Regions from separate parts of the Delftia sp. WSY_7 genome, predicted to be linked through region 4. Evidence: predicted binding sites of a transcription regulator. Region 4 holds the regulator's gene; each other region holds the start of a gene.
The links. The regulator LexA, encoded in region 4, represses DNA repair genes until DNA is damaged. The targets are predictions, from matches to a motif close to ACTGTATNNNNATACAGT.
Positions count from the first base shown of each region.

Region 1 (6,915 bases), on a different contig from region 4:
CGCTCCCATTCCTTGAGGCCTTCCTCGGGAGGCTCCACGATCCACTGGCCCTTGTCGTCCTGCTGCAGCATGGACTGCATCCAGCCCATGACGCGCTGGCTGTGCGCGCTGTCCGGCAGGCACGAGAGCATTTGCGCGGCGTTCTCGCGGATTTCCTTGCTGCGGTCGGACAGCAGTTTTTCGAGCAGCGGCTCGTCGTCCATGCCCAGCCCCACGGTCAGTGCCTGGACCATGGGCAGGCGCTCCTTGGCGCCCAGCTCCTTCAGGCTGCCTTCCAGCCGCGCACGGGCCTGGGCGGCATCGGCCGCGCGCTCGCTGCGCAGCAGGGCCACGCGCTGCTCGACCGAGCCCTCCTGCCAGACCAGTTCGGGGTCGGCGGTTTCCTCCACGCCGCTGGCATAGCTCCATTGCGGATTGAGCGCGCCCAGCCAGCGCCCGCGCTCGCCCAGCACCGGGGCCAGCCACTGGCGCAGCTCCACGGACTGGCGGCCCTGCTCCAGCGCAGGCACCAGCAGGTCATGGGGCAGGCGCTGGCCCGCCTGGTCCAGGGTGCGCAGCATGGAGGCCTGCAGCTCGAACGGCCCGTCCTTGAGCACGTCGCCCATCAGGGTCTGCAGGCGAGCATCGGCAGGCGCGGGGCGCGATTCTGCAGGCGCCGCGGCCGGCACGGCCAGCGGTGCCGGCAGGCGCACCTGCGCGCCGGGCTGCCAGCCTGCGCGCTCGAACACGGCCGCCACGGCGCTGGCGCGCAGCAGTTGCTGGGCGGGCGAGTCGCCGGGCAGGTCCGCCCGGGGCAGCAGCGCGGCCTGCACGGCCTGCTGCGACCACGGGGCAGACGGATCAACGCCCGAAGCCAGCGCAGGCGGCACGGCCAGCCGGTCCGAGCCGACCATGGCCGATTGCTGCAGCGCAGTCCAAAGTTGTGTGTTGCTCATACCGGTTCACCCTGGTTCTGCCAGATACATTGCCGGGCGCTTTCGCCCTCGCGGGCCTGCCAGGCGCTCAGCAGGCGCCAGCGGCCCACGGCCGGGCCGGGCTCCCATTCGCCAAACAGCTGCATGGGCGCGCCGCCGCTGAGCGCCAGCAGGCGCCAGGCTTCGGCATCGTCAATGGCCACGGGAACGGGTTGCACAGGCGCGGCAGTGCCGTCAGCAGACACGCCGGGCGCAGCCGCCGATGCGCCCGGCGCATCGGGCCAGGCCGCAAACCATTGGCCCTGGGCAGGCACCAGGCGCAACCCGTCCTGGCACAACGGCTGCGTGGCCTGCAGCGGGTTGGCGGCAATGCGCCGGCCCATCTGCTGCAGGACGTCGCCCACGGCCGAGGTGTCCAGCGGGCTGGCGCCCTCGGCAGGCAGCGCAGGCCCGTTGCCGTTGGCGGCAATGGCGCGCAGCGGCGCATGGCCCGGGTAGAAATTCAGCGCGCATCCGTAGCGATGGCCAGGCACCCAGGCCGATTCGAAGCCGCGCCCGCCCTGCGCATAGTCCAGCACCAGGGCCATGCGGCCCGTGCGCTGCCCGTGCAGCCAGACGCGGCGCTCCATGAGCCGGCCTTCGCGCTCGATCATGCGCAGGCCGGCCACCAGCCATTCGTCCTCGACCAGCTGGCCGCGGGCCTGCACCTCGGCCTTGTCCATGGGCCAGCCCAGCGCGGCCATCACGTCGGCCTTGACCTCGGGGCTGAGCGATTCACGGCGGCGCACGGCGTCGATGATCAGCTGCCAGTGGCCCAGCTGCACCAGCATGTCGCGCGGCCAGTCGCGGTGGCTGTCCACCAGATCCCGGCAGTCCTTGATGCGTGCCGCCATGCCCGTGGCCTGCGCATCGACCATGCGCGCGGCCATGGTGTTCCAGCGCTGGCGCATCTGGGAGTCGCCGGCCTGGTTGGCCAGGCCCGCGCGCACCATGTCCTGCATCCACAGCGACAGTTCCTGCAGGCCCGCCTCGACCTTGTCCCAGCGCTTGTCTTCGCGCCTGGCCTGCTGCCTGGCCGCAACCTCGGGATCGGGTGGCGGCTCGGCCGCCGCGGCGGCTGCCTTGGCCTCCTTCTTCTCGGCCTTTTCCTGGCGGCTGTCCAGCCAGGTCTGCACCCAGGCCGGTGGATCGCCACCCTCGGTGACCTGGCCGCCCGCACGCATCAGCATCAGCGCCAGCCCATGCTTGCAGGGGAACTTGCGGCTGGGGCAAGAGCATTTGAAGGAGGGGCCCGACAGGTCCACCTGGGTCTGGTAGGGCTTGCTGCCGCTGCCCTGGCACTCGCCCCACACCGCCACATCGTTGGCACCCATGGTGGGCCATTTGGCGGGCGATTGCAGCCCCTTGGCGGCCTTGCTGGAGGAAGCGTCCGGCGATAGCGCCAGCACTTCGCTCTCTGTTCCTAATACACGCGACACCGAAGCTCCCTCTCCAAGTGTTTGTCATCGCCAGGCGCATTGAATGAAGAAACGACCGCGCCCGGCAAGCCCGAAAGCCTATCAGCAATAGTTATCGGCAATTTGAAACAAATCACAACAACGTCAAACCTCTCTCCCATGAACCGGGAACCCCATGGCGCGCAGCCAGCTGCGCTATATCAGCGCATGCATTGATGGCACCAAGCCGTACCAGCCTTCATGCATTGCAAAAAGACGCAGGAAACACGCATTCACCATTTCCTGCGATGCACATCGCCACCCATTGAAAGCAAGCACTCATTCCGCACTGAAAACGGTTTCATTCCATTGCACTGGCAACCATTGCAATCCGCTGGCCATTGCGATAGCCGACAGTGCGTTCAAACCGGAGCCAGGCAAGGCCGGACCAGACCCTGGCTGGGGGATGGGCTCTCGAAAAACCGGATGTGCCAGGCAAATATACTGTATATTCATACAGCCATGGAGCTGCAACGCAAACTTTTCATCCTCGCCGACGCCGCCAAGTACGACGCCAGCTGCGCCTCCAGCGGATCGCAGGGGCGCGACTCGCTGGACGGCAAGGGCATGGGCTCGGTCACCGGCATGGGCATCTGCCACAGCTATGCGCCCGACGGGCGCTGCATCTCGCTGCTCAAGATCCTGCTGACCAATGTCTGCATCTTCGACTGCCGCTACTGCATCAACCGCAAGAGCTCCAACGTGCAGCGCGCCCGCTTCACGGTGGCCGAGGTGGTGCAGCTGACGCTGGACTTCTACCGGCGCAACTGCATCGAGGGGCTGTTCCTGTCCAGCGGCATCATCCGCTCCAGCGACTACACCATGGAGCAGTTGGTGGAAGTGGCCCGCCGCCTGCGCGAGGAGCATGACTTTCGCGGCTACATACACCTCAAGACCATCCCGGATGCCGCCCCTGAATTGCTGGCCCAGGCAGGCCGCCATGCCGACCGCCTGAGCATCAATGTGGAACTGCCCACGGCCAGCGGCCTGGCGCAGTTCGCGCCTGAAAAGGACGGCCGGCGCATACGCCAGGCCATGCAGGGCGTGGACCGGCATGTGCAGGCCTGGCGCGCGGCCACGCGCGAGCAGCGCCAGGCGCAGTCCCTGCCCGGCGCGCCCGCGCAGCGCGCCGCCGTGCCGCGCTTTGCGCCGGGCGGGCAGAGCACGCAGATGATCGTGGGCGCCGACCGCGCAACCGATGCCGACATCCTCGAATCCAGCCATACGCTGTATGCGGGCTACGGCCTGCGCCGCGTGTACTACTCGGCCTTCAGCCCCATTCCCGATGCCTCGCGCGACCTGCCGCCGCAGGCGCCGCCCCTCATGCGCGAGCACCGGCTCTACCAGGCCGACTGGCTCATGCGCTTTTACGGCTACGGGGCGGGCGAGATCGCGGCGGCCAGCCGCCACGGCATGCTGGACCTGGAGATCGACCCCAAGCTGGCCTGGGCACTGGCCAACCGCCAGCAGTTCCCCGTGGACCTCAACCGTGCTCCGCGCAGCCTGCTGCTGCGCGTGCCGGGCCTGGGCACGCAGACGGTGGAGCGCCTGCTGGCGGCGCGCCGCGTGCGCCGGCTGCGGCTGGACGACCTGCTGCGGCTGCGCGCCCCCGTGCAAAAGGCCCTGCCCTTCGTGCTGATCGACGGCCACCGCCCCCTGCTGGGCGAGACCGACTCGGCCGCGCTGCGCACGCGGCTGATCGCGCAGTCGCAGGCCAGCCAAGCCCAGGCGCGGCACAGCGGCATGCGCGTGCAAAGCGCACTGCAGGCCAGCCTGTTCTAGAACCTGGAGCACGCCATGCACGGACAGGCCCTCACCATCGAACTCGACAGCCCCGACGACTGGCCCGGCTTTCGCGCAGCCTGCCGGGCGCTGCTGGCCCACGGCGCCGACCCCGCTGCGGTGCGCTGGCGGTGGCCCGACACGCGGGGTGCGCAGCCACTCGGCGCGGGGGTGGACCTGTTTTCCAGCGCGCCGCAGCAGGCCATGCCCGCCTCGGCGCTTGCCGGGCTGGCCGGCCCCGGCGAGGCAGGGCTGTCCCTGTCTGACACCCAGATGTCCGCCCTGCGCCATGCCTGCATGCACCGCGCGGCAGGCCGCTTCGAGCTGTGCCACCGCTGGCTGGCGCGCATGCAGGCCTGGCCCGAACTGCGGCTGGATGCGCTGGATGCGGACTGGCGCGCCATCGAGGCCCTGGCCCGCCCCGTCTCGCGCGAGATCCACAAGATGCACGCCTTCGTGCGCTTTCGGACGACACAGCGGCAGAACCTGCCCGAGCTGCACATCGCCTGGTTCGAGCCCGAGCACCACATCGTGCGCGCGGCGGCGCCCTTCTTCTGCAAGCGCTTTGCCAACATGCACTGGGCCATCCTCACGCCGCAATGCAGCGCGCACTGGGACGGCCATGCGCTGCGCCTGGCGCCCGGCGCGCGCCGCAGCGATGCCCCGCCAGCCGACGCGGGCGAGGCCCTGTGGCTGACCTACTACGCCAGCACCTTCAATCCGGCACGCCTGAAGGAGCAGGCCATGCTGCGCGAGATGCCGCGCCGCTACTGGCACAACCTGCCCGAGACGGTGCTGATCTCCACCCTGGTCCAGCAGGCCCGCGCGCGCACGGCGCAGATGCTGGCGCCGTAACGGCAGCCGCCAAAAAGAAACAGAAAAAAGAAAAGGCCCCGAAGGGCCTTTGTCTGCTTTGCAGCGTCGCTCAGTGCATCAGCCCAGCCACTTGCGGGCGTTGCGCCACACGCGCATCCAGGGGCTGAATTCCGACTTGTCGCCGTTGGTCCAGCTCATCTGCACGTTGCGGAACACGCGCTCGGGGTGGGGCATCATGGCCGTGAAGCGGCCATCGGCCGTGGTCACTGCCGTCAGGCCGCCGGCCGATCCGTTGGGATTGAACGGGTACTGCTCGGTGGCCTTGCCGTGGTTGTCCACATAGCGCATGGAGGCGATGGCCTTGTCCGCATTGCCGCGGAAGCGGAAGTTGGCAAAGCCTTCGCCGTGGGCCACGGCGATGGGCAGGCGGCTGCCGGCCATGCCCTGCAGGAACAGGCTGGGCGACTCCAGCACTTCCACCATGGACAGGCGCGCCTCGAAGCGGTTGCTCTGGTTCTGCGTGAAACGCGGCCAGTCCTGGGCACCGGGAATGATGTCGGCCAGCTCGGCAAACATCTGGCAGCCGTTGCACACGCCCAGGCCGAAGGTGTCGCTGCGGCCGAAGAACTGCTGGAACTGCGCGGACAGGCTGTCGTTGAAGGTGATGGAGCGCGCCCAGCCGATGCCGGCGCCCAGCGTGTCGCCGTAGCTGAAGCCGCCGCAGGCCACCACGCCGGCGAAGTCCTGCAGCTGCGCGCGGCCGCTTTGCAGGTCGGTCATGTGCACGTCCACGGCGTCGAAGCCGGCCTCGGTGAAGGCGTAGGCCATTTCCACATGGGAGTTCACGCCCTGCTCGCGCAGCACGGCCACGCGGGGCCGCGCGCCCAGGTTCAGGAAGGGTGCGGCCGGGTTCTCGGCCGGGTCGAACGTCAGGTGCAGGTGCATGCCGGGGTCGGCAGGCTCGCCGGCTGCGGCGTGCTCGCTGTCGGCGCAGGCCGGGTTGTCGCGCTGCTGGGCGATCTTCCAGCTGACGGCATCCCAGACCTGGTGCAGGTCGCTGAGCGAGGCGCCGAAGACGGATTTGGCATCGCGCCAGACCTGCAGCTCGCCCTTGCCCGCATCGACCTTGGACGAGACGGGGCGCGTCTTGCCGATGATGTGGCTGCAGGTGGACAGGCCATGCTCGCGCAGGGTCTGCAGCACGGCGGCGCGGTCGGCCGTGCGGATCTGCAGCACGGCGCCCAGTTCTTCGTTGAACAGCGCGCGCAGCGTCATGTCGTCGCGGCGGCCGCTGATCTGGGAGGCCCAGTTCTTGCCTTCGCCCGAGTCCATGCGGCTGTCGCTGATGCCGTCGCCTTCGGTGACCAGCATGTCCACGTTGATGGCTACGCCCACATGGCCGGCAAAGGCCATCTCGGCCACGGTGGCCAGCAGGCCGCCGTCGCCCTTGTCGTGGTAGGCCAGGATCTGGCCCTTGGCGCGCAGGTCGTTGACGGCATCGACCAGGGCAATCAGGTCCTTGGCGTCATCGAGGTCGGGCGTCTCGTTGCCGGTCTGGCCCAGCACCTGGCCCAGGATGGAGCCGCCCATGCGCATCTTGCCGCGACCCAGGTCCACCAGCACCAGGGTGCTGTCGTCTTCCGAGGCGTCCAGCTGGGGCGTGAGCGTGCCGCGCACATCGTCGATGGAGGCAAAGCCCGTGATGATCAGGCTGACCGGCGAGGTCACCTTCTTGACCTGGCCGCCCTCGTTCCACTGGGTGCGCATGGACAGGCTGTCCTTGCCCACGGGGATCGAGATGTCCAGCTGCGGGCACAGCTCCATGCCCACGGCCTTGACGGTGGCGTAGAGCGCCGCGTCTTCGCCGGGCTCGCCGCAGGCCGCCATCCAGTTGGCCGACATCTTGA
Region 1 is NZ_JBICLB010000040.1:107,622-114,536, reverse strand. Features, by position in the region: gene ACF8ME_RS22470 (DUF5691 domain-containing protein) at 1-935, opposite strand, end outside; gene ACF8ME_RS22465 (SWIM zinc finger family protein) at 932-2,392, opposite strand; gene ACF8ME_RS22460 (putative DNA modification/repair radical SAM protein) at 2,873-4,192, shown strand; gene ACF8ME_RS22455 (TIGR03915 family putative DNA repair protein) at 4,208-5,047, shown strand; gene purL (phosphoribosylformylglycinamidine synthase) at 5,126-6,915, opposite strand, start outside.
Region 1: the regulator LexA is predicted to act here: its motif matches at 2,854-2,871, upstream of ACF8ME_RS22460 (putative DNA modification/repair radical SAM protein).

Region 2 (6,915 bases), on a different contig from region 4:
CGCCTGGCCGCCCAGCAACTTGGGCAGCACGTCCTGCATGTTGCGCGGGACCATGTCGGTGGAGCCACCAGCAGGGAACGGAACGACGATGCGCAGGGGACGGGTGGTTTCCTGGGCGAAGGACATTCCAGGAACGACAGAAGAAGCGGCGATGGAAGCAAGGAAATGGCGTCGTTGCATAGGATCTTTCTTACAAACAAGGTCAGATTAAAAGAAATCTGCTCACAAAAAAAGCAAATACTGTGCCTGTTAATATTCCGAACAGGAATAGTTTCATCATATCCCTGTCATGAGTTTGCGCCGCCTCAACCCGCCCATACATCTGCTGCGCGCCTTCTCCACCGTGGTGCGCTTCGGAGGTGTATCGCGCGCGGCCGAAGCCTTGCACTTGACGCAAAGCGCAGTCAGCAAGCAGATCCAGGAGCTGGAGAAGTGGGTGGGCGTGCCGCTGTTCGAACGCGAGCGCAAGCGCTTGAGCCTGACGCCTGCGGGCGAACGCTACGAGCGCGCCGTGCGCGCCCTGCTGGGCCAGCTGGAGGCGGCCACCCTCGAACTCATCACCAGCGATGACAGCCGAGGCGCGCTGCACCTGTCATCGCTGCCGACTTTCGCGGCCAAGTGGCTGATCCCCAGGCTGCCCCAGTTTCAGCAGCGCTATCCACAGATCACGCTGCACTTTGTACCCTACGTACACAGCTACCAATTTGACAGTCCGGGTCTGGACTGCGCGATTTTGTTCGGGGACGGGCATTGGAGCGGCGCGCACGCCCACTATCTGGTGGGCCGCCAGGTGGCGCTGATCGCACCGCCACATGGCACGGGCCCCGAGGCGCGCATCACCACGCCCCAGGACGTGGCGCGCTGCACGCGGCTGCGCCACGTGACCATTGCCGACGCCTGGGCACGCTGGAGCGAGGCCCACGGCATCCACGGCATCAGCCCGCTGGCGGGCCCGCAGTTCGACCAGTTCCAGACCATCATTCGCGCCGTGATGGCGGGCATGGGCATTGCACTGGTGCCACGCTGCCTGGTGCTCGACGAGCTTGCCGCCGGCCTGGTGAACGAGCCCCTGCCCCAGCACGGCTACCAGAGCGCCCTGGGCTACTGGCTGTGCTATCCGGCCGACCGTGCCAACCATGGCACGCTGGGCATCTTCCGCAACTGGTTGGTGGACCATGCGGCGCAGACACCGGGACGGGTGGCGATGGCCCCTGTAGCCCCCGATGCCCCTGCGGCAGCCGGTCAGGCGCCACCTATGCCGCAGGCTTAGGCGGCGGCGGCGAGCGCAGTGCCGTGAAGCGCACGCTGAAGCGTGCGCCCGGTGGCTGCTGGCCCGGATGCGCATCCTCCAGCACCACCTGCCCGCCATGCTGGCGCGCAATCTCCAGCACGATGGGCAGGCCCAGGCCCGAGCCATCGGCCTCCGAGCCCAGCACGCGGTAGAACGGCTGGAACACCAGCTCGCGCTCGGCCTCGGGCACGCCCGGCCCCGAATCCTCCACCTGCAGCAGCAGGACCTGACCAAAAGGATCGGCCAGCACACGCACGGTGACCATGCCCGGCCGGCTGCTGGTGGAAGGCGTGTAGTTGATGGCGTTGTCCACGAGGTTGCGCACCAGCTCGGTCAGCAGCGTGGCATTGCCCTGCAGCCAGACGCCGGCGGCCGAGGACTCGGCGCCGTCGTATCCCAGGTCCACATGCTTGTCCATGGCGCGCGGCAGGCAGTCGCGCACCACGTCGGTGACGATGCGCACCAGGTTGCACGGCTGCATGGCCAGGCCCCGCCCCAGGCCCGCGCTCTCGGCACGCGCCAGCGCCAGCAACTGGTTGACGGTGTGCGTGGCACGGATGCTGGAGCGCGCGATCTGGGCCAGGGACTGCCGCAGCTCGCCCGTACTCACGCCTTCGCGCTGGGCCAGTTCGGCCTGCATGCGCAGCCCGGCCAGCGGCGTCTTGAGCTGGTGGGCCGCGTCGGCCAGGAAGCGCTTTTGCGTGGCCAGCGAGTCGCCCAGCCGGCCCAGCAGGTCATTGACCGAATCCACCAGCGGCACGACTTCCAGCGGCACGTCCTTGTGGTTGATGGGCGAAAGGTCCTCGGGCCGGCGCGCGCGGATGCGCTCCTCCAGCCGGTGCAGCGGCTTGATGCCGCGCGCCAGCGCCAGCCACACCAGCAGCGCGGCCAGCGGCAGGATGACGAACTGCGGCAGCATCACGCCCTTGATGATTTCCGTGGCCAGCACGCTGCGCTTTTCGCGCGTCTCGGCCACCTGGACCAGGGCCTGCGGTTCGCCCGGCAGGGGCATGCGCACCCAGACATGGGCCACGCGCAGATCGATGCCGCGAAATTCCGCATCGCGCAGCTGCACGGTGCCGCCGGACGGCAAGCCTGGAGGCGCCGCGCCAGTCAGAGCCTCGTCGGGCTCGGGCGGCGGCGGCAGGTCGCGCTCGCCGGCCAGGTATTCGCCCTTCACGCCCAGCACCTGGAAATACACGGTGTCCGATTCGTCGGCACGCAGGATCTCGCTGGCCGACTGCGGCAGGTTGAACAGCACCTTGCCGTGCTGCACCATCACCAGTTGGGCCAGCGCCTGGGCGTTGTATTCCAGCGCACGGTCGAAGGGTTTGTTGGCCAGGCCCTGGGCCACCAGCCAGGTCAGCGCCAGGCTCACGGGCCACAGCAGCAGCAGCGGCGTGAGCATCCAGTCAAGGATCTCGCCGAACAGGGAGCGCTGTTCACGCTGGAAGATTTTCATCGGCGGGCAGCCCCTTACGACGGGTTCACGGCCCCGCGGCAACCACCACTATGCGCAGGCAAGCCAACCCGGGCCTGACAGCCACGGCAGCGGCCTCAGGACGCGATCTTCTCAAGGCAGTAGCCCAGGCCGCGCACGGTGGCGATGCGGATGGGGCCGCGCTCTATCTTCTTGCGCAGCCGGTGGATGTAGACCTCGATGGCGTTGTTGCTGACTTCGTCGCCCCACTCGCACAGGCGCTCGACCAACTGGTCCTTGCTGACCAGCCGGCCGGCCCGCTGCAGCAGCACTTCCAGCAGGCCCAGCTCGCGCGCCGACAGCTCGACCATCTTGCCGTCGATGGTGGCCACGCGGCCGGCCTGGTCGTAGACCAGCGGGCCGTGCTTGATGGTGCTGCTGGCGCCGCCCATGCCGCGCCGCGTGAGGGCGCGCACGCGCGCCTCCAGCTCGGACAGCGCAAACGGCTTGGCCATGTAGTCGTCGGCACCGTAGTCCAGCCCCTGCACGCGCTCTTCCACGCTGTCGGCCGCCGTGAGGATGAGCACCGGCAGCGCATCGCCGCGGCCGCGCAGCTTCTTGAGCACTTCGAGACCGTGCATCTTGGGCAGGCCCAGGTCCAGGATCAGCAAATCGAATTCGCTGCTGGTCATCAGCGCGGTGTCGGCCTCGCTGCCATTGGCCACATGGCTGACCACGGCGCCCGAGCCGCGCAGGCTGCGCAGCAGGCCATCGGCCAGGACCTGGTCGTCTTCGGCAATCAGAATGCGCATGGGGGATGTCTCCTGTAATGCAGGCGCGCTCTGGGAGTTGGAAATGCGCGCCTTTAATTCCCAGGATTCTAGGATGCGCCCCGCAGCGCGGGCAGGGACCTTACCCGAGTGAGCCGCCGCCCGCGTAGGCCTCCAGCCCCAGCGCCACCACGGTGGCGATGTCGTCGCCGACTTCCTCGCGGAATTCGGCCTCGGCCTGGGAGACGGCGTCATGGAAAGCCTGCAGCCAGGCCAGGCCCGCTGGCGTGAAGCGGATGCGGCGCGCGCGCGCATCGCGCTCGTCGCTCTCGCGCGTGACCAGGCCCCAGGCCTCGCACTGGGTCACCAGGTCGCCCATGGACTGCTTGGTCATGCCTGCGCGCTCTGCCAGGTCCGTCAGCCGGTCGCCAGCCAGCGACAGATGCCGCGTGATGTGGATATGGGCCGCCCCCACCTTGTCGCGCGCAGCGAGGTTGGACAGTGCCAGCGGCACCTCCACATCGCGCGCCATGAGCTGCAGTACACGCGCGTCGAACCGCCGCATGGCATGGCCGAGCAGGCGGCCCAGGTGGGTCTGGCGCCAGGCGTCGGCGGGCGGCGTGACAGGGGAAAGCTCACTCATGGATGCATTGTGGAGGCAAATCCAACAAGTCAGGAAAACTGACCAAAAACACCAACAAATCAAGGCAGCAAGCCCATAAACTACTGTTCAAGCATCCAGCCTGAATGCAAATACAGAGCTGAATCCATACCCAACCCAGGAGTCCGCATGAACACCGCCGTCACCACCGCCAACAGTGAAAAAGCCAAGGCCCTGCAGGCCGCACTCGCCCAGATCGAAAAGCAGTTCGGCAAGGGCACGATCATGCGCCTGGGTGAAGGCGAAGCCATCCAGGACATCCAGGTCGTCTCCACCGGCTCGCTGGGCCTGGACATCGCCCTGGGTGTGGGCGGCCTGCCCCGTGGCCGCGTGATCGAGATCTACGGCCCTGAATCCTCGGGCAAGACCACGCTGACGCTGCAGGTCATCGCCGAAATGCAAAAGCAGGGCGGCACCTGCGCCTTCATCGACGCAGAACACGCGCTGGACACCAGCTATGCCCAGAAGCTGGGCGTGAACCTCAACGAAGTGCTGATCAGCCAGCCCGACACCGGCGAGCAGGCCCTGGAAATCGTGGACAGCCTGGTGCGCTCGGGCGCCGTGGACATGATCGTCGTGGACTCGGTGGCCGCACTGACACCGCGCGCCGAAATCGAAGGCGAGATGGGCGACCAGCTGCCCGGCCTGCAGGCCCGCCTGATGAGCCAGGCGCTGCGCAAGCTGACCTCCACCATCAAGAAGACCAATTGCATGGTCATCTTCATCAACCAGATCCGCATGAAGATCGGCGTGATGTTCGGCAGCCCCGAAACCACCACGGGCGGCAATGCGCTGAAGTTCTACGCCTCGGTCCGCCTGGACATCCGCCGCACCGGCACCATCAAGAAGGGCGACGAAGCTATCGGCAACGAAACCAAGGTCAAGGTCGTCAAGAACAAGGTCTCGCCCCCGTTCAAGACCGCCGAGTTCGACATCCTCTTCGGCGAAGGCATCTCGCGCGAAGGTGAAATCCTGGACATGGGCGTCAACGCCAAGATCCTCGACAAGTCGGGGGCCTGGTACGCCTACAACGGCGAAAAGATCGGCCAGGGTCGCGACAACGCCCGCGAATTCCTGCGCGAGAACAGCGGCCTGGCCGTGGAGATCGAGAACAAGGTGCGCGACAGCCTGGGCATCGCCCTGCTGCCCACGGCCGGTGGCGATGCCTCCGAAGCCAAGGCCGCCAAGGCGGGCAAGGCCAAGGCCGACAAGGACGGCGTGATCGAGGCCTGAGCGCCCAGACCCCTCACTGCAGGCGCCGCCGCGCCTGCACACACTGTGTTTGCCATCTTGGCGCAGGCTCACGTCTGCGCCTTTTTTATCGCCGGGACGCCCCAAGGCAAAAAAGCGGCCCCCTTGGGGGGCAGCGGACCTTGCGCAGCAAGGGGAGCGTGGGGGCCCTTTTTATTCGGGACGATTCAGGAGACATTGCCGCATGGGATTCGCCAAGCTGTCGCTCAAGGGCCGGGCGCTCAAGCTGCTGGGCCAGCGCGAACATTCACGGCTGGAGCTGGAACGCAAGCTCGCCCCCCATGTGGAGGAAGGCGAGGACCTGGGCGCCATGCTCGACGCGCTGGAGAAGCGCGGCTTCATCAGCGCCGAGCGCGTGGCCGAGTCCGTGCTGCATCGCAAGGCCGCGCGCTTTGGCACATCACGCGTGGTGCAGGAGCTGCGCAGCAAGGGGCTGGACGATGGCCTGGTGCGCGCCGCCGCAGAACAATTGCGCGCCACCGAACTGCAGCGCGCCCATGCCGTATGGCGCCAGCGCTTCGGCACACCGCCGGCCACCCCGCAGGAACGCCTCAAGCAGATGCGCTTTCTGGCCGCGCGCGGCTTTGGCGGAGAAATAGCGAGCAAGGTGCTGCGCGGGCGCAGCGAAGACTGGGATGACGGAGCTGCAGACGAAGGCAACTAATCCACGCGCCGGGTTGCGCCCCAGCACACCAGCGACCCCACGGTCACCAGCGCCACGCCCTGCCAGAAGCCCCAGCCCGGCTGCACCTGCAGCCAGGCACTGGCCAGCAAGGCAGAGAACACGGGCGTGAAGTACGAGGCCGCCGCCATCACGGCCAGATGCCCGTGCTGTATGCCGTGCTCCCAGCAGCTGTAGCCCATGGCCGTGAGCCCGCCCACGGCCAGCAGCTGCAGCACCACGGTGCCTGACCAGTGCATGCCGCCTTCGCCACCCAGCCACAACCACTTGATCCACAGCGCCAGCGCAGTCCAGATCAGGAACAACCCCACGGCATTGTGCCCCCCACCCCAGCGCCGAGCAGCCAGCGAATAGCAGGGCCACAGCAGGGCCGCGCCAAAGGCGAGTCCATAGGCCAGCGGATTGGCCAGCATGTGGTCCGCTATGCCCCGCAGTTGCAGCGAGTCGCCACCCAGCACGCGCGTCAGCCCCCACAGGCACAGCAGCACGCCGGGCCACAGCCACCAGCGCGCATGCTGCTGGCGCAGCAGCACGGCCAAGACGATGGTCAGGCTGGGCCACAGGTAATTGATCAGCCCCAGCTCCAGCGCCTGGGCGCGGTCCTGCGCCAGACCGATCGCCAGCGACAGACAGATTTCATAGACCGCAAACAGCAGGCCGCAGCCCCAGAAGTAGGCCGGATGCATGGCCCGCCACTGCGACGGCCTGGGCAGGCCACGCACGGCGGCCACGCACAGGGCGCTGACCGTATAGAGCATGGCAGCGCCGCCCACGGCGCCCAGCGGCTCGGCCACCGAGCGCATCAGGCCCACGGTGCAGCTCCAGCACACCACGGCCAGC
Region 2 is NZ_JBICLB010000034.1:171,031-177,945, reverse strand. Features, by position in the region: gene ACF8ME_RS15585 (tripartite tricarboxylate transporter substrate binding protein) at 1-180, opposite strand, end outside; gene ACF8ME_RS15580 (LysR substrate-binding domain-containing protein) at 290-1,270, shown strand; gene ACF8ME_RS15575 (sensor histidine kinase) at 1,254-2,753, opposite strand; gene ACF8ME_RS15570 (response regulator transcription factor) at 2,849-3,523, opposite strand; gene ACF8ME_RS15565 (MarR family winged helix-turn-helix transcriptional regulator) at 3,624-4,124, opposite strand; gene recA (recombinase RecA) at 4,272-5,375, shown strand; gene recX (recombination regulator RecX) at 5,578-6,057, shown strand; gene yddG (aromatic amino acid DMT transporter YddG) at 6,054-6,915, opposite strand, start outside.
Region 2: the regulator LexA is predicted to act here: its motif matches at 4,224-4,241, upstream of recA (recombinase RecA).

Region 3 (6,915 bases), on a different contig from region 4:
AAAGCTTGTAGCGCTCGTCCAGCGCCTGCGCAGCGAAGTGCGTGATGCCGCGCTCGTCCACGAAGGCCCAGAGATCGGCATGCGCGGGCTGCGCCACCCCCCACAGCGCCAGGGCCGCGCCCAGCGCTGCAAGCGCGCGCGCGGCAGCGGCGCGCGCAGGGTGCGGGCGGTGCGGAAGGTGCTGTGGGGCAGCCGGGCGCAGGGGCATGGGGATCAGATATCCACTTCGATGGCGTCGCCGTGCAACTCCATCAGCTCGCGGCGCGCCGCAGCCTCGCCCTTGCCCATCAGCTTGGTGACGACCTGCTCGGCCGCCGCAAAGTCCAAATTCATGAACTGCACGGGCAGCAGGCGGCGCGTGTCGGGGTTGAGCGTGGTTTCCCACAGCTGCTCGGCATTCATCTCGCCCAGGCCCTTGAAGCGGCTGATCTGGCATTTCTCGCGCGGCACGCCATCCTTGGCGGACTTGTCGAGGATGGCGGTCAGCTCGCCCTCGTCCAGCGCGTACATCTTGGCTGCTGGCTTCTTGCCGCGCGCAGGCACATCGACGCGGAACAGCGGCGGAAGCGCCACATGGATGTGGCCGGCCTCGATGAGCTTGGGGAAGTGGCGGAAGAACAGCGTGAGCAGCAGCACCTGGATGTGCGAGCCGTCCACGTCGGCATCCGAAAGAATGCAGATCTTGCCGTAGCGCAGGCCGGACAGGTCGGGCGTGTCATGGGGGCCATGCGGGTCCACGCCGATGGCCACCGAGATGTCGTGGATCTCGTTGTTGGCGAACAGGCGGTCACGGTCGACTTCCCAGGTGTTGAGCACCTTGCCGCGCAGGGGCAGCACGGCCTGGGTTTCCTTGTCGCGTCCCATCTTGGCGCTGCCGCCGGCCGAGTCGCCCTCGACCAGGAAGACCTCGTTCAGGCTCAAGTCGCGGCTTTCGCAATCGGTGAGCTTGCCGGGCAGCACGGCCACGCCCGAGCCCTTGCGCTTTTCGACCTTCTGGCCCGCCTTCTGGCGGGTCTGGGCAGCCTTGATGGCGATCTCGGCCAGCTTGCGGCCCCATTCCACATGCTCGTTGAGCCACAGCTCCAGCGCAGGGCGAACGTAGCCGCTGACCAGACGCACGGCATCGCGCGAGTTCAGGCGCTCCTTGATCTGGCCCTGGAACTGCGGGTCCAGCACCTTGGCGTTGAGCACATAGCTGGCGCGCGCGAAGACGTCGTCAGGCATGAGCTTGACGCCCTTGGGCAGCAGCGAATGCATCTCGATGAAGGCCTTGACCGCCTGGAACAGGCCGTCGCGCAGGCCGCTGTCGTGCGTGCCGCCGGCCGTGGTGGGGATCAGGTTGACATAGCTTTCGCGCAGCGGCGCGCCATCCTCGGTGAAGGCCACGCACCAGGCGGCGCCCTCGCCTTCGGCAAAGCTGTCGTGGTGGCGGTCGGCAAAGCCCTCGCCTTCGAACAGGGGGATGACGGCCTCGCCATGCAGGCTTTGTTGCAGATAGTCGCGCAGGCCGCCCTTGAACTGCCAGGTCTGGGTGTCGCGCGTCTTCTCGTTGACCAGGGTCACCGACACGCCGGGCATGAGCACGGCCTTGCTGCGCAGCAGATGCATCAGCTCGCCCATGGGCAGCTGGGAGGATTCGAAGTAGCGGGCATCGGGCCACACGCGCACGGTCGTGCCCTGTTTGCGCTCGCCCGCGGCCAGCGGCCGCGATTGCAGGGGCTCGACCACGTCGCCGCCCGAGAAGGCGATGGTGGCCACCTTGCCCTCGCGGTGGATGCAGGCCTCAAGGCGCGTGGCCAGCGCATTCGTGACCGAGACGCCCACGCCATGCAGGCCGCCCGAGAAGCTGTAGGCGCCGCCCTTGCCCTTGTCGAACTTGCCGCCCGCATGCAGCCGCGTGAAGACCAGCTCCACCACGGGCGCCTTTTCCTCGGGGTGCATGCCGAAGGGGATGCCCCGGCCGTCGTCCTCGACGCTGTAGGAGCCGTCGGAATGCAGGGTGAAGCGGATTTTCTTGCCGAAGCCGGCCAGCGCCTCGTCGGCCGCGTTGTCGATCACCTCCTGCAGCACATGCAGGGGGTTGTCGGTGCGCGTGTACATGCCAGGACGCTGCTTGACGGGCTCCAGGCCCTTGAGCACGCGTATCGAGCCTTCGGAGTATTCGCTGGCGGAAGTGGGAGATGGTTTGACTGCCATGGGGGCGGATTGTAGTGCGCAGCCCGGCTCAGTGCTGGATACATTCACAGTCATTGACATTGACTATCCCGAAAAGGCCAGTGCCGCCAAGGGCTACGAAGTGCCGCGCTGGCGCATGGGCGACCCACGCATCGCAGCGCAAAACCCGGAGTTTCGCTAAAGTTTGCCGCATGCACAAAAACAACCAACCCATGTCCATGGTGCAGATACTGCTGTGCGGGGGCGCAGTCGTGACGCTGTCCATGGGAATCCGGCACGGCTTCGGCCTGTGGCTGCAGCCCATCACCCAGGAGATGGGCTGGACGCGCGAGTCCTTCGCGCTGGCCATTGCCATCCAGAACCTGTCCTGGGGCGTGCTCGGCATCTTCGGCGGCATGCTGGCCGACCGCTTCGGCGCGTTCCGCGTGCTCCTGGTGGGCGCGCTGCTGTATGCGCTGGGCCTGGCCGGCATGGCCATGGCGCCCACGACAACCTGGTTCGCCCTGACGGCCGGCGTGGTGATAGGCGCAGCCCAGGCCGGCACCACCTATGCCGTGATCTACGGCGTGCTGGGCCGCCAGATTCCCGTGGCGCGGCGCAGCTGGGCCATGGGCGTGACGGCGGCGGCGGGCTCCTTCGGCCAGTTCTTCATGGTGCCCGTGGAAGGCAGCCTGATCTCGAACTTCGGCTGGTCCAACGCCCTGCTGCTGCTGTCGCTGTGCGCCCTGATGATCATTCCGCTGGCCTTCGGCCTGCGCGAGCCGGGCTTCACGGCCGGCAATACCCGGCCCGTGCGCGACCAGAGCGCAGCCCAGGCCGTGGCCGAGGCCCTGCGCACACCCAGCTTCGTGCTGCTGACGGCCGGCTACTTCGTCTGCGGCTTCCAGGTGATGTTCATCGGCGTGCACATGCCCAGCTACCTCAAGGACTACGGGCTGGCACCGCAGGTGGCCAGCGTGTCGCTGGCGCTGGTGGGGCTGTTCAACATCGTCGGCACCTATGTGGCCGGCAACCTGGGCCAGCGCCTGCCCAAGCGCTACCTGCTGTCCACCATCTACTTCACGCGCTCGGTGGTGATCGTGCTCTTCCTGCTCGCGCCGCTGACGCCCTGGTCGGTCTACATCTTCTCGGCCGCCATGGGACTGCTGTGGCTGTCCACCGTGCCGCTGACCAATGCCACCGTGGCCCAGATCTTCGGCGTGCAGCATCTGTCCATGTTGAGCGGCATGGTGTTCTTCAGCCACCAGGTCGGCAGCTTCCTGGGTGTCTGGCTGGGCGGCTATCTGTATGACCACACCGGCAGCTACCAGGTGGTCTGGTACCTGGCCATCGGCCTGGGCGTGGCCGCCGGCCTGCTGAACCTGCCGATACGCGAAGCCCCGGTGGCAAGGCCGCGTGCGGCGCAGGCGGCGGCCTGACATGACGACAGCCACCACGCCCCGCCCACAGCTGCTGCGCAGGCTGGCGCTGTGGGCCGCCGTGCTGCTGGTGCTGGGCCTGGTCTTCATGCTCTATCTGCAGCCCGAGTTCATGCTGGGCATGGCCGACCAGCTCTGGGCCTGCTTCTGAAATTGAAGCGCGGCAAAGGCCTGGCGGCACAATGGCGGCCGCTTTCAATTCATTTCCGAAATTTCACATGCACGCAGCCACGCCGCCTTCGCCCTGGATCCAACGCTGGTCGCATCTTCTGGCACCCGAGGCCACCGTGCTCGACGTGGCCTGCGGCCCTGGCCGCCACATGCGCTGGTTCCATGCACGCGGCCATGCAGTGACGGGCGTGGACCGCGATGCCCAGGCCCTGGCCGGCCTGCAGGGCGTGGGCGAGCTGCTGTGCGCCGACATTGAAAACGGCCCCTGGCCCCTGCCCGGCCGGCAGTTCGGTGCCGTGGTCGTGACCCACTATCTGTGGCGCCCGCTGTGGCCGGCGCTGCTGGGCAGCGTGGCCCCCGGCGGCGTGCTGCTGTACGAAACCTTTGCCCAGGGCAACGAGGCCTTCGGCAAGCCTTCCCGCCCCGATTTCCTGCTGGCGCCCGGCGAGCTGCTGCAGGCCTGCGCGGGCTGGCACATCGTGGCCTACGAGCACGGCCAGCTGGGCGAGCCCGATCGCGTGGTCCAGCGCATTGCGGCACTGCGCCCCGATGCAACAGGCCGGGAACCCGTGGCCATGCTGGCGCATCAGAAGGCGTCAGGCTCTGCAATCGCCTGAATCCCTACAGGCGACCGCCTTGGGCCTGCCTCCGACACTCGTTAGAATGATCCTTTCCCGTTTTTTCTTGCGGACATGACATCCTCCTCCGTCGCTCTCACTGGCAGCATCGTTGCCCTCATCACGCCCATGCACGAGGACGGTAGTGTTGACTACCCGGCGCTGCGAAAACTCATCGACTGGCATGTGGCCGAGGGCACGGACTGCATCGGCGTGGTGGGAACGACAGGCGAATCCCCCACCGTCAACGTGGAGGAACACTGCGAAATCATCCGCGTGTCCGTCGAGCAGGCTGCGGGCCGCGTTCCCGTGATGGCAGGCTGCGGCGCCAACAGCACGCACGAGGCCATCGAGCTGGCCCGCTACGCCAAGAAGGTCGGTGCCGACAGCCAGCTGCAGGTCGTGCCCTACTACAACAAGCCCACGCAGGAAGGCCAGTACCAGCATTTCAAGGCCATTGCCGAAGCGGTGGGCGACCTGCCTGTGGTGCTCTACAACGTGCCCGGCCGCTCGGTGGCCGACATGCAGCACGACACCGTGCTGCGCCTGGCGCAGATTCCCGCCATCATCGGCATCAAGGAAGCCACGGGCAACATCGAACGCGCCCAGTGGCTGATCCGTGAAGTGCCCGAAGGCTTCGGCGTGTACTCCGGCGATGATCCGACCGCTGTGGCACTGATGCTGTGCGGCGGCCACGGCAACATCAGCGTCACGGCCAACGTGGCGCCGCGCCTGATGAGCGATCTGTGCAAGGCGGCCCTGGCCGGCGACGTGCGCACCGCCATGGACATCCAGATGCGCCTGATGCCTGTGCACAAGAACCTCTTCGTCGAGGCCAACCCCATTCCCGTCAAGTGGGCCGCAGCCCGCCTGGGCCTTTGCGGCCCGGCCATGCGCCTGCCGATGACACCCCTGAGCAAGAATCTGGAAGCCACCGTGGAAGCCGCCCTGAGCTCCGCTGGCCTGCTGTGAGGCGCCCCGCCCCACCGACCGAACGCACCAAGGATATTCGCGTGAAACAGCCCATTGCACGTCTGAGCCTGCTGAGCCTGGCCATCGGCCTGACAGCCTGCACGACCACGTTCCAAGAGAGCAAGATCGACTACAAGAGCGCCGGCAAGCAGCAGGCGCCCACCCTGGAAGTCCCGCCAGACCTGACACAGCTGTCCACGGACTCCCGCTACGCCGTGCCCGGCGGCGTGGTCTCCGCCGCCGCCATGGAAGCCAACTCCAAGGCGCAAAAGCCGGCAGAGGGCCGAACGGCCACCGCCGCCCTGGGCGATGTGCGCATCGAGCGCAATGGCGAGCAGCGCTGGCTGGTGATCAAGCGTCCGGCCGACCAGCTGTGGGAGCCCGTGCGCGACTTCTGGCTGGAAAACGGCTTCATCTTCACCACTGAAGACCGCCAGCTCGGCATCATCGAAACGGATTGGGCCGAGAACCGCGCCAAGATCCCGCAGGACGTGATCCGCAAGACGCTGGGCAAGGTCTTCGACGGCCTGTACTCCACCAGCGAGCGCGACAGGTTCCGCACCCGCCTGGAGCGCTCGGCCGACGGCTCCACCGAGGTCTACATCACGCACCGCGGCATGCAGGAGGTGTACACCAGCGCCCAGAAGGACCAGACCATCTGGCAGCCGCGCCCCTCCGACCCGGAACTGGAAACCGAATTCCTGCGCCGCCTGATGGTCAAGCTCGGCGTGAGCCAGGAGCAGGCCGACGCCGTGGCCAAGGCCAACACCACCACGGCAGCCGCCACCGGCAGCGTGCGCATGGAATCCGCCAACGGACAGCCCGTGCTGCAGATCGACGAAGGCTTTGACCGCGCATGGCGCCGTGTCGGCGTGGCCCTGGACCGCACGGGCTTCACCGTGGAAGACCGCGACCGCAGCCGCGGCATCTACTTCGTGCGCTATGTGGCGCCCGATGCCAAGGTCGAGCCCAAGGGATTCTTCAGCAAGCTGTTCAGCCGCTCGCCCGACGCGGCTGCGCCGGTCAAGTACCAGATCCAGGTGCGCAGCGAGGGCGACAAGTCCACGGTCACCGTGCTCAACACCCAGGGCCAGCCAGAGACCTCGGCCAATGCCCAGCGCATCGTGCGCGTCATCACCGACGACATGAAGTAGGCGATCCTCACGTCGGGATTGAGGCTGCAGCCGCCGCCCTCGCCTGCAGCCACCGCGCATTCACTTGCCGGTGGCTTTTTTGCATACGGGCCGTCGTGCATAGACCATGGATATGCATGACCGGGCCCTGGTGGACGAAAAAAAACCGCAGCCCGAAGGATGCGGTTTTTTCGCAGCACAAGCCTAAGCCTGTGCCACCAGCGAAGGCCGGATTACTGCTTGGTGGCTTCCTTGGCGGCAGCGTCGGCAGCAGCCTTGGCGGCGTCTGCAGCAGCAGCGTCAGCAGCGGGAGCGGCAGGTGCAGCTGCGTCAGCGGCGGGCGCTGCGGGAGCAGCTGCGTCGGCGGCGGGAGCAGCAGGAGCGGCTTCTGCGGGAGCGGGAGCTGCCGGCGCGGGAGCTTCAACAGCA
Region 3 is NZ_JBICLB010000035.1:222,397-229,311, reverse strand. Features, by position in the region: gene ACF8ME_RS20830 (lytic transglycosylase domain-containing protein) at 1-208, opposite strand, end outside; gene ACF8ME_RS20825 (DNA topoisomerase IV subunit B) at 214-2,196, opposite strand; gene ACF8ME_RS20820 (MFS transporter) at 2,367-3,593, shown strand; gene ACF8ME_RS20815 (hypothetical protein) at 3,595-3,744, shown strand; gene ACF8ME_RS20810 (class I SAM-dependent methyltransferase) at 3,812-4,381, shown strand; gene dapA (4-hydroxy-tetrahydrodipicolinate synthase) at 4,457-5,353, shown strand; gene bamC (outer membrane protein assembly factor BamC) at 5,395-6,507, shown strand; gene ACF8ME_RS20795 (hypothetical protein) at 6,720-6,915, opposite strand, start outside.
Region 3: the regulator LexA is predicted to act here: its motif matches at 2,230-2,247, upstream of ACF8ME_RS20825 (DNA topoisomerase IV subunit B).

Region 4 (6,915 bases):
ACCGACTGGCCGAGGCCTGCGCGCTGCTGGGTCTCGATGGCGATGACATCGTGGTCAATGTCCAGGGCGACGAGCCGCTGATCGCCCCCGAACTCATCGACGCCGTGGCCGCCCTGCTGCCCCGGCAACCTTCGGCCAGCATGGGAACGGCGGCGCATGCCATTGACAGCCTTGCCGACTTCGTCAACCCGAACGTGGTCAAGGTCGTCTGCGATGGCCAGGGCATGGCCCACTATTTCAGCCGTGCGCCCATTCCCTTCGCGCGCGAGCATGCGGACCAGGCATGGTGGGAGACGGCATCGGCAGCGTTGGGCCACCCCGGCTTCGCACCGCTGCGCCACATCGGCATCTACAGCTATCGCGCCGGCTTCCTGCGCAGCTTCCCCCAGCTTTCCCAGGCACCCACCGAGGCACTGGAGGCCCTGGAGCAGTTGCGTGCGCTGTGGCACGGCCACCGCATCGCCGTCCATGTCACACCCCATGCACCTGGCCCTGGCGTGGACACGCGCGAGGATCTGGAGCGGGTGCGCGCCCAGCTGTCCAACCCGCCGGCCTGAATCGGCCGGCCGCTGAAAACGCACAAATGGCGATGCCGGGCATCGCCATTTGCAGCAACGCCGCCCATGCGGTTTTGTCGGACAGCAAAACGCAGGTTTTGGCGATTGCACAGGCGACAGTTTTGCCCCGTGCGTGTAAGCCAGTGTTGGCCCTGTGCGTGCTATCCTTGCCCGCGACAAAAAAATGACGCATGGACTGTCCGCCCCGGTGGGCCGATCCGGCAGACAAGAATTTCTACTCTCCTCAAGGACTTCCATGAAACTGATTTTGTTGGGCGCACCCGGCGCCGGCAAAGGCACGCAAGCCGCTTTCATCTGCCAGAAGTACGGCATTCCCCAGATCTCCACCGGTGACATGCTGCGTGCCGCCGTCAAGGCCGGCACGCCCCTGGGCCAGCAGGCCAAGGCCGTGATGGACGCCGGCCAACTGGTCAGCGACGACCTGATCATCAATCTGGTCAAGGAGCGCATTGCCCAGCCCGATTGCGCCAACGGCTTCCTGTTCGACGGATTTCCCCGCACCATTCCCCAGGCCGACGCCATGAAGGCCGCCGGCGTGAAGCTGGACTACGTGCTCGAGATCGATGTGCCCTTCGATGCCATCATCGAGCGCATGAGCGGCCGCCGCTCCCACCCCGCTTCGGGCCGCACCTACCACGTCACGTTCAACCCGCCCAAGGTCGAAGGCCTGGACGACGTGACCGGCGAGCCGCTGGTGCAGCGCGAGGACGACAAGGAAGAAACGGTCAAGAAGCGCCTGGACGTCTACAGCAGCCAGACCCGCCCGCTGGTGGACTACTACCGCGCCTGGGCCGAGAAGGAAGCCGCAGCAGCCCCCAAGTACCGCGCCATCAGCGGCCTGGGCTCGGTGGAAGACATCACCCAGCGCGCCCTGGCAGCACTGGCTGAATGACGCAGGCCATGCGCCAGACCCCAGAAAAGCACCCGCCGGGTGCTTTTTTGTTGCCCGCCTGCATCTGAAGCGCCGGCGACGCCCAGAGGATCAGTCGCGCGGCTGCGCGGCCAGCGCCAGCATCATGGCAATCCGCGCCTTGGCCACGGGCAGTTGGACCAGATCGGCCTCTGCGGGGTCCGTGCCAAGCCCCGAGGCAACGGGCAGGCCTTCGGCGCAGCGCGTGCCCCGCCAGATCCAGACGCCTTTGTCGCGCGCACGCAGCAAGGCCGCTTCCATGCTTTCGTGAACGGTCGCATTGCCCGTGCCGGCCACCACGATGCCGCGCACGCCTGCGGCCACCAGCGCATCCACGCCGCAGGCTCGCGCCAGGGCAACGCTGAACACCACCTCGACCCAGGGCAGGTCATCCAGCGCCAGCAGGTCAGACAGAGCGGGAGCGGAAATCACCATCCGCGCAACGGGGACGACCGGCGTGACCGGCGCATCAGCCACCAGCCAGCGCACGCGCCCTTCCTCCACCAGGGCCTGCGGGCCACCTTCCATGGAGCGCATGGCCTGCAGTCGGTAAGGGTGGACTTTTTGCACCTGGGCCGCCGCATGCACTTCGCCGCCGGCCACCACCCACACACCGCTGCGCCCGCCGCTGGCGGCCACGGTCACGGCATCGCGCAGATTCTGCGGTCCGTCGGCCAGCAGGGCCGTGGCCGGGCGCATGGCGCAAGTGAGCACTATGGGCTTGGTGGCAGGCAGCAGGCTGTGCAGCAGCCAGGCCGTCTCTTCCAGCGTGTCCGTTCCATGCGTGATCACCACGGCGCGTGTGTCCGCATCCTCCAGCGCCTGCGTGCAGGCACGCAGCAACGCGCGCCACACGGGCCAGTCCATATCCTTGCTGTCCACCTGCGCGATCTGCTGCGTCTGCACAGGCCCCAGCGCCTGCTGCTCCAGATCCGGCACGGCATCGAGCAGCGACTGCACCGTGATCTGTCCGGCCTTGTATCCCACTGCCTGCGACTGCGAATCCGCCCGGCCGGCGATGGTGCCGCCCGTGCCAAGAATCACCAACTTTGACTGCCCCACTTGCACCTCTTGGAAAACTGGTTAAAAATACAGATACTGTATAAATCATCAGATGACTTCTCTGCCTGCCATCTGAATTCAAGGACCGGACGCACGCCATGCTCGACCATCCCAAGCTCACCGCCCGCCAGCAACAGATCCTGGACCTGATCCAGGCCGCCATCTCCCGCACGGGCGCGCCCCCCACCCGCGCGGAAATCGCCAACACGCTGGGCTTCAAGTCCGCCAACGCAGCAGAGGAACATCTGCAGGCCCTGGCCCGCAAAGGCGTGATCGAACTGGTCAGCGGCACCTCCCGCGGCATTCGCCTGCGTACCGACACCGTGCGCAACATCAATGCCGCACGCGGCACCAGCTTCGGGCTGCCGCTGTCGGCCCTGGCGCCGCTGATGCTGCCGCTGGTGGGCCGCGTTGCGGCGGGCTCGCCCATTCTCGCCCAGGAACATATTGACCAGACCTATTCCGTCGAACCCAGCCTGTTCCAGGTCCGCCCGGACTATCTGCTGCGCGTGCGCGGCATGTCCATGCGCGACGCGGGCATCATGGACGGCGATCTGCTGGCCGTGCAGTCCGCGCATGAAGCCCGCAACGGGCAGATCGTCGTGGCACGCCTGGGAGATGAAGTCACCGTCAAGCGTCTGCGCCGCACCACGCAGGGCGTGGAGCTCCTGCCGGAAAACCCCGATTACCCGGTGATCCGCGTCGCTCCCGAAGAGGCCTTTGCCATTGAAGGCCTGGCCGTGGGGCTGATCCGCAACAGCATGTCCATGTAAACCGGACAGGCAGCCCTGCACGGGTTGCCCCCTACTTCATGCACCGCCCAGGTGGTAGGCGCGAAGCCTTGCAGCTTCGCCCTGGGCGGAGCTTTGCCCGCAAACCGCAATCCTGCCTGTGTCCATGCCTCTTTGAAATACGCCAACAGGAGTCGTCACATGGGATTCGCTCTGCCAACACTGTCTTCTCTGTCCTTCCTGCGCCTGGCACAGGGCATTCGCCTGCCCGCCGCCGCCATGGAGCCCGCCATGCGCACCATCCAGCCCGAATCGCCTGTGCAATCCGAGCAGGCGACCATCCTGTCCTTCAGCAAGGCACGCCGCCGCAGCCAGCAGCGGCGCAGCAAGTCAGCACGGCTGCCAGAACACAGGGATGCGCAGCTGCTGCTGCCCCTGCAACCCGAACTGCCCTCACTTCCGGCAGATCAGGCCCTGCCTTCGGGTCTGCGCATCATCCAGCGCTCGCCGCAGGAGCAGCCCGAATGCCTGTTCATCTCGGGCCGCATGGCCGATGTCTGTGCCGCCCTGGAACGCATGGAAGCGCACGGCGCGCAGACACCGGCCTGAGGTCGCCCTGAGACCAACCCGTCCACCCGGTCTGCGAGAGCCCGGGCCTGTCTCTTGCTTTGCCCAGCGGCAGGGGCTGCGCATCAGGCCCTGACAGCCGCCGGTGCAGCACTCCCCTCGCTGCGCCGATTGCGCATGCACCACGCCTGCGCCGCGGCAACGCACAGAATGCACAGCACGACGCTCAACGAAAAACGCAGTCCGCGCGCATCGGACAGCATGCCGAACAACGGCGCCACCATGCCGCCTATCGACATGGCCAGCCCCAGGGTCAGCCCGCTGGCCGTGGCCTGGTTGCGCGGCAGATAGTCCTGGGCCAGCGTGACCTGGGCGGCAAACGGAAGAAACATGCACACGCCCAGGGCCATGGTGCAGGCCAGCGCCATCCATGGCGTGGAGGCCAGGGCCAGGGCCGCCAGGGCAGGCAATGCCAACAGGTAGCCGGCGCGGATGGCCTGCGTGCGCCCCCGGCGATCTGCAAGCGTGCCCCCCAGCAAAGTGCCCACCGCCGCAGCGGCTGTGAATGAGGTCAGCGTGGCCGCTCCCATGAAGTCCGAGCCGCCCAGCTCGCGCGTCACGAACATGGGCAGGGTGGACAGCACCGTCACATAGGGAATCGACCAGCAGACGATGACCCCGCACAGCAGGAAGAAGGCGCGCCAGTGGTTGGCGGGCAATTCGCCCTGAGCCACGGCCAGGCGCCGGGTGGCGCAATGGTCCTTGGCTCCATCCCGCCAAGTACAGGCATACCAGAGCACCAGCATGGCCGCTGCAGGCAGGGCCAGCATCCAGCTGCGGTGCAAGGCGCCTGCGCCCACCACGGCCGCAGCCAGCATGGGAGCGAACGATGCCCCCGCCGTTCCGCCCACCGAAAACACGCTCATCGCCTTCTGCGAGCCGCCGCCCGCCATGCGGGCCGCCACCGTTGCGGACGGATGGTAGGCCGCGATCCCCAGGCCGCACAGCACGGCAGCCAACCAGCTGACCCAGTAGTCCGGGCTCATGCCCACCAGGGCCAGGCCCAGGGCGGCCACCACAAAGCCGGCCGGCACCATCCAGGGCCGTGGCGACCGGTCGGCATACAGGCCGAACAGCGGCTGGACCATGCTCGACAGGCCCGTGGCCGCCAGCATCAGGCCGCTGGCTTCCGTATAGCTGTAGCCGCGCTCCAGCACCATGAAGGGCAACAGCGCAGGAACCAGTCCCTGGTAGAGGTCGTTGATGGCATGCGTGCCCGTAAGCAGCCCCAGACGTGCGCGGTTCATGCCCTGCCTCCTGTCACGTCCGTCATTCTCGAAAGGGAAATCATCTCCATACCTGCCACTTTCCTGCGGATTGAAAGTGGGTCATCGTAGAAAGTGCATGATCTGCATTCCTGCTACGAAGCAACAACAATCGTCGAGAAAATGACAACCCGGCAAAGTGGCCCACTTTCCCATGCCCGCACACGCGCTTGCCTGGATGACGTGCCTGCGGCCGCTCCATTGCCCCCGCACGGCGAGCACACGGCCCGCCCGGTCGTGGCCTTTGCCACAGACATGGCGGCCGGCGCTGCCATCGCACCGCATGCCCACCGCCGCGGCCAGCTGCTGCATGCCACCGAGGGAGTGATGCTGATCCGCGCGGATTCGGGCAGTTGGGTCGTCCCCCCGGGATGCGCCGTCTGGGTTCCACCACAGTCCCTGCACGCCATCCACATGGCCGCCGGCCCCGTGGCCATGCGCACCGTGTTCGTGGAGCCGGGGCTGCGGCCCGGCCTGTGGCAAGACTGCCGAGTGATGCAGGTCACGCCCCTGCTGCGCGAACTCGTGCTGGAGGCCATCGAGCTGCCCATGGACTACCCGCTGGGCGGCAGGGAGGAGCGTGTCATGCAGTTGATCCTCGACGAAATGGAGCGCGCCCGCGCCCTGTCCTTGCACGTGCCCATGCCCCGGCATGGCGCCCTGGCCGCCTGCTGCCGCAGCTTTGTGGACGACCCATCGCAGGACGCCGGCCTGGCCAGTTGGGCACAGCGGCTGCACATGCATCCCCGCACGCTGGCACGCCTGTTCCTGCGCGAGACCGGCATGAACTTCGGCGCATGGTGCCGCCAGGCCCGTCTTCTGCTCAGCCTGCCCCGGCTGGCCGCTGGCGCCTCGGTCCTGGAAGTGGCGCTCTCCCATGGATACGACAGTCCCAGCGCCTTCACCGCCGTCTTCCGGCGCAGCTTTGGCGCTCCGCCCAGCGCCTACCAGCGCAATCGCCCGGCGCAGGGCCGGCGTGGAAGTTCCGCCAGCATCTCCCTGTAGCGCACATGCAACAGAAAGATACCCAGTCCTCAGGAGTAAAGCCTGCGTGAAAGATAATTGATAAGCATTCTTATTATCTTTTGCAACCGAGACCGCCACGTTGCCCATCTCGGCTTCTACGCCCGGCCTCCCCGCTTCTTTCGCACAAGCCCTCTCCGTGCACAGCCTCTACCAGAATCACCATCCCTGGCTGGAAAGCCTGCTGCGCAAGCGCCTGGGCAACCGTGACGATGCGGCCGACCTGGCCCAGGACACCTTCGTGCGCCTGCTGCGCTCGCCAGTGCCGCAGCAGGACATCCGCGAGCCCAGGCGCTACCTGGCCACCATCGCCCGCGGCCTGGTCACCGACCTGTTTCGCCGCCGCACGCTGGAGCAGTCCTATCTGGACTATCTTGCCCAGCTGCCGCAGTCGCTGGCGCCTTCGCCCGAGGAGCAGGCCATCGTCCAGCAGACCCTGCTCGACGTGGACCGCATGCTCCAGGGCCTTGCACCCAAGGTGCGCGAAGCCTTCGTCCTGTCCCATTTCGAGGAACTGAGCTACCCCGAGATCGCCGAGCGCCTGGGCGTGTCGCTGCGCACCGTCAGCAACTACCTGACCCGGGCGATGGAGCATTGCTGCCTGGTCCTGGCATAGCCACATGGGCGAGGGATCTTTGGAAAGCAACGACCGACGGGCCTTGCATGAGGCCGCTGCCTGGCACGTGAAACTGCGCGGCACCGCGGTGACGCCAAGCCTG
Region 4 is NZ_JBICLB010000033.1:306,764-313,678, forward strand. Features, by position in the region: gene kdsB (3-deoxy-manno-octulosonate cytidylyltransferase) at 1-557, shown strand, start outside; gene adk (adenylate kinase) at 814-1,470, shown strand; gene ACF8ME_RS13550 (asparaginase) at 1,561-2,550, opposite strand; gene lexA (transcriptional repressor LexA) at 2,649-3,323, shown strand; gene ACF8ME_RS13560 (hypothetical protein) at 3,483-3,890, shown strand; gene ACF8ME_RS13565 (MFS transporter) at 3,974-5,155, opposite strand; gene ACF8ME_RS13570 (helix-turn-helix domain-containing protein) at 5,297-6,178, shown strand; gene ACF8ME_RS13575 (sigma-70 family RNA polymerase sigma factor) at 6,336-6,812, shown strand; gene ACF8ME_RS13580 (FecR domain-containing protein) at 6,817-6,915, shown strand, end outside.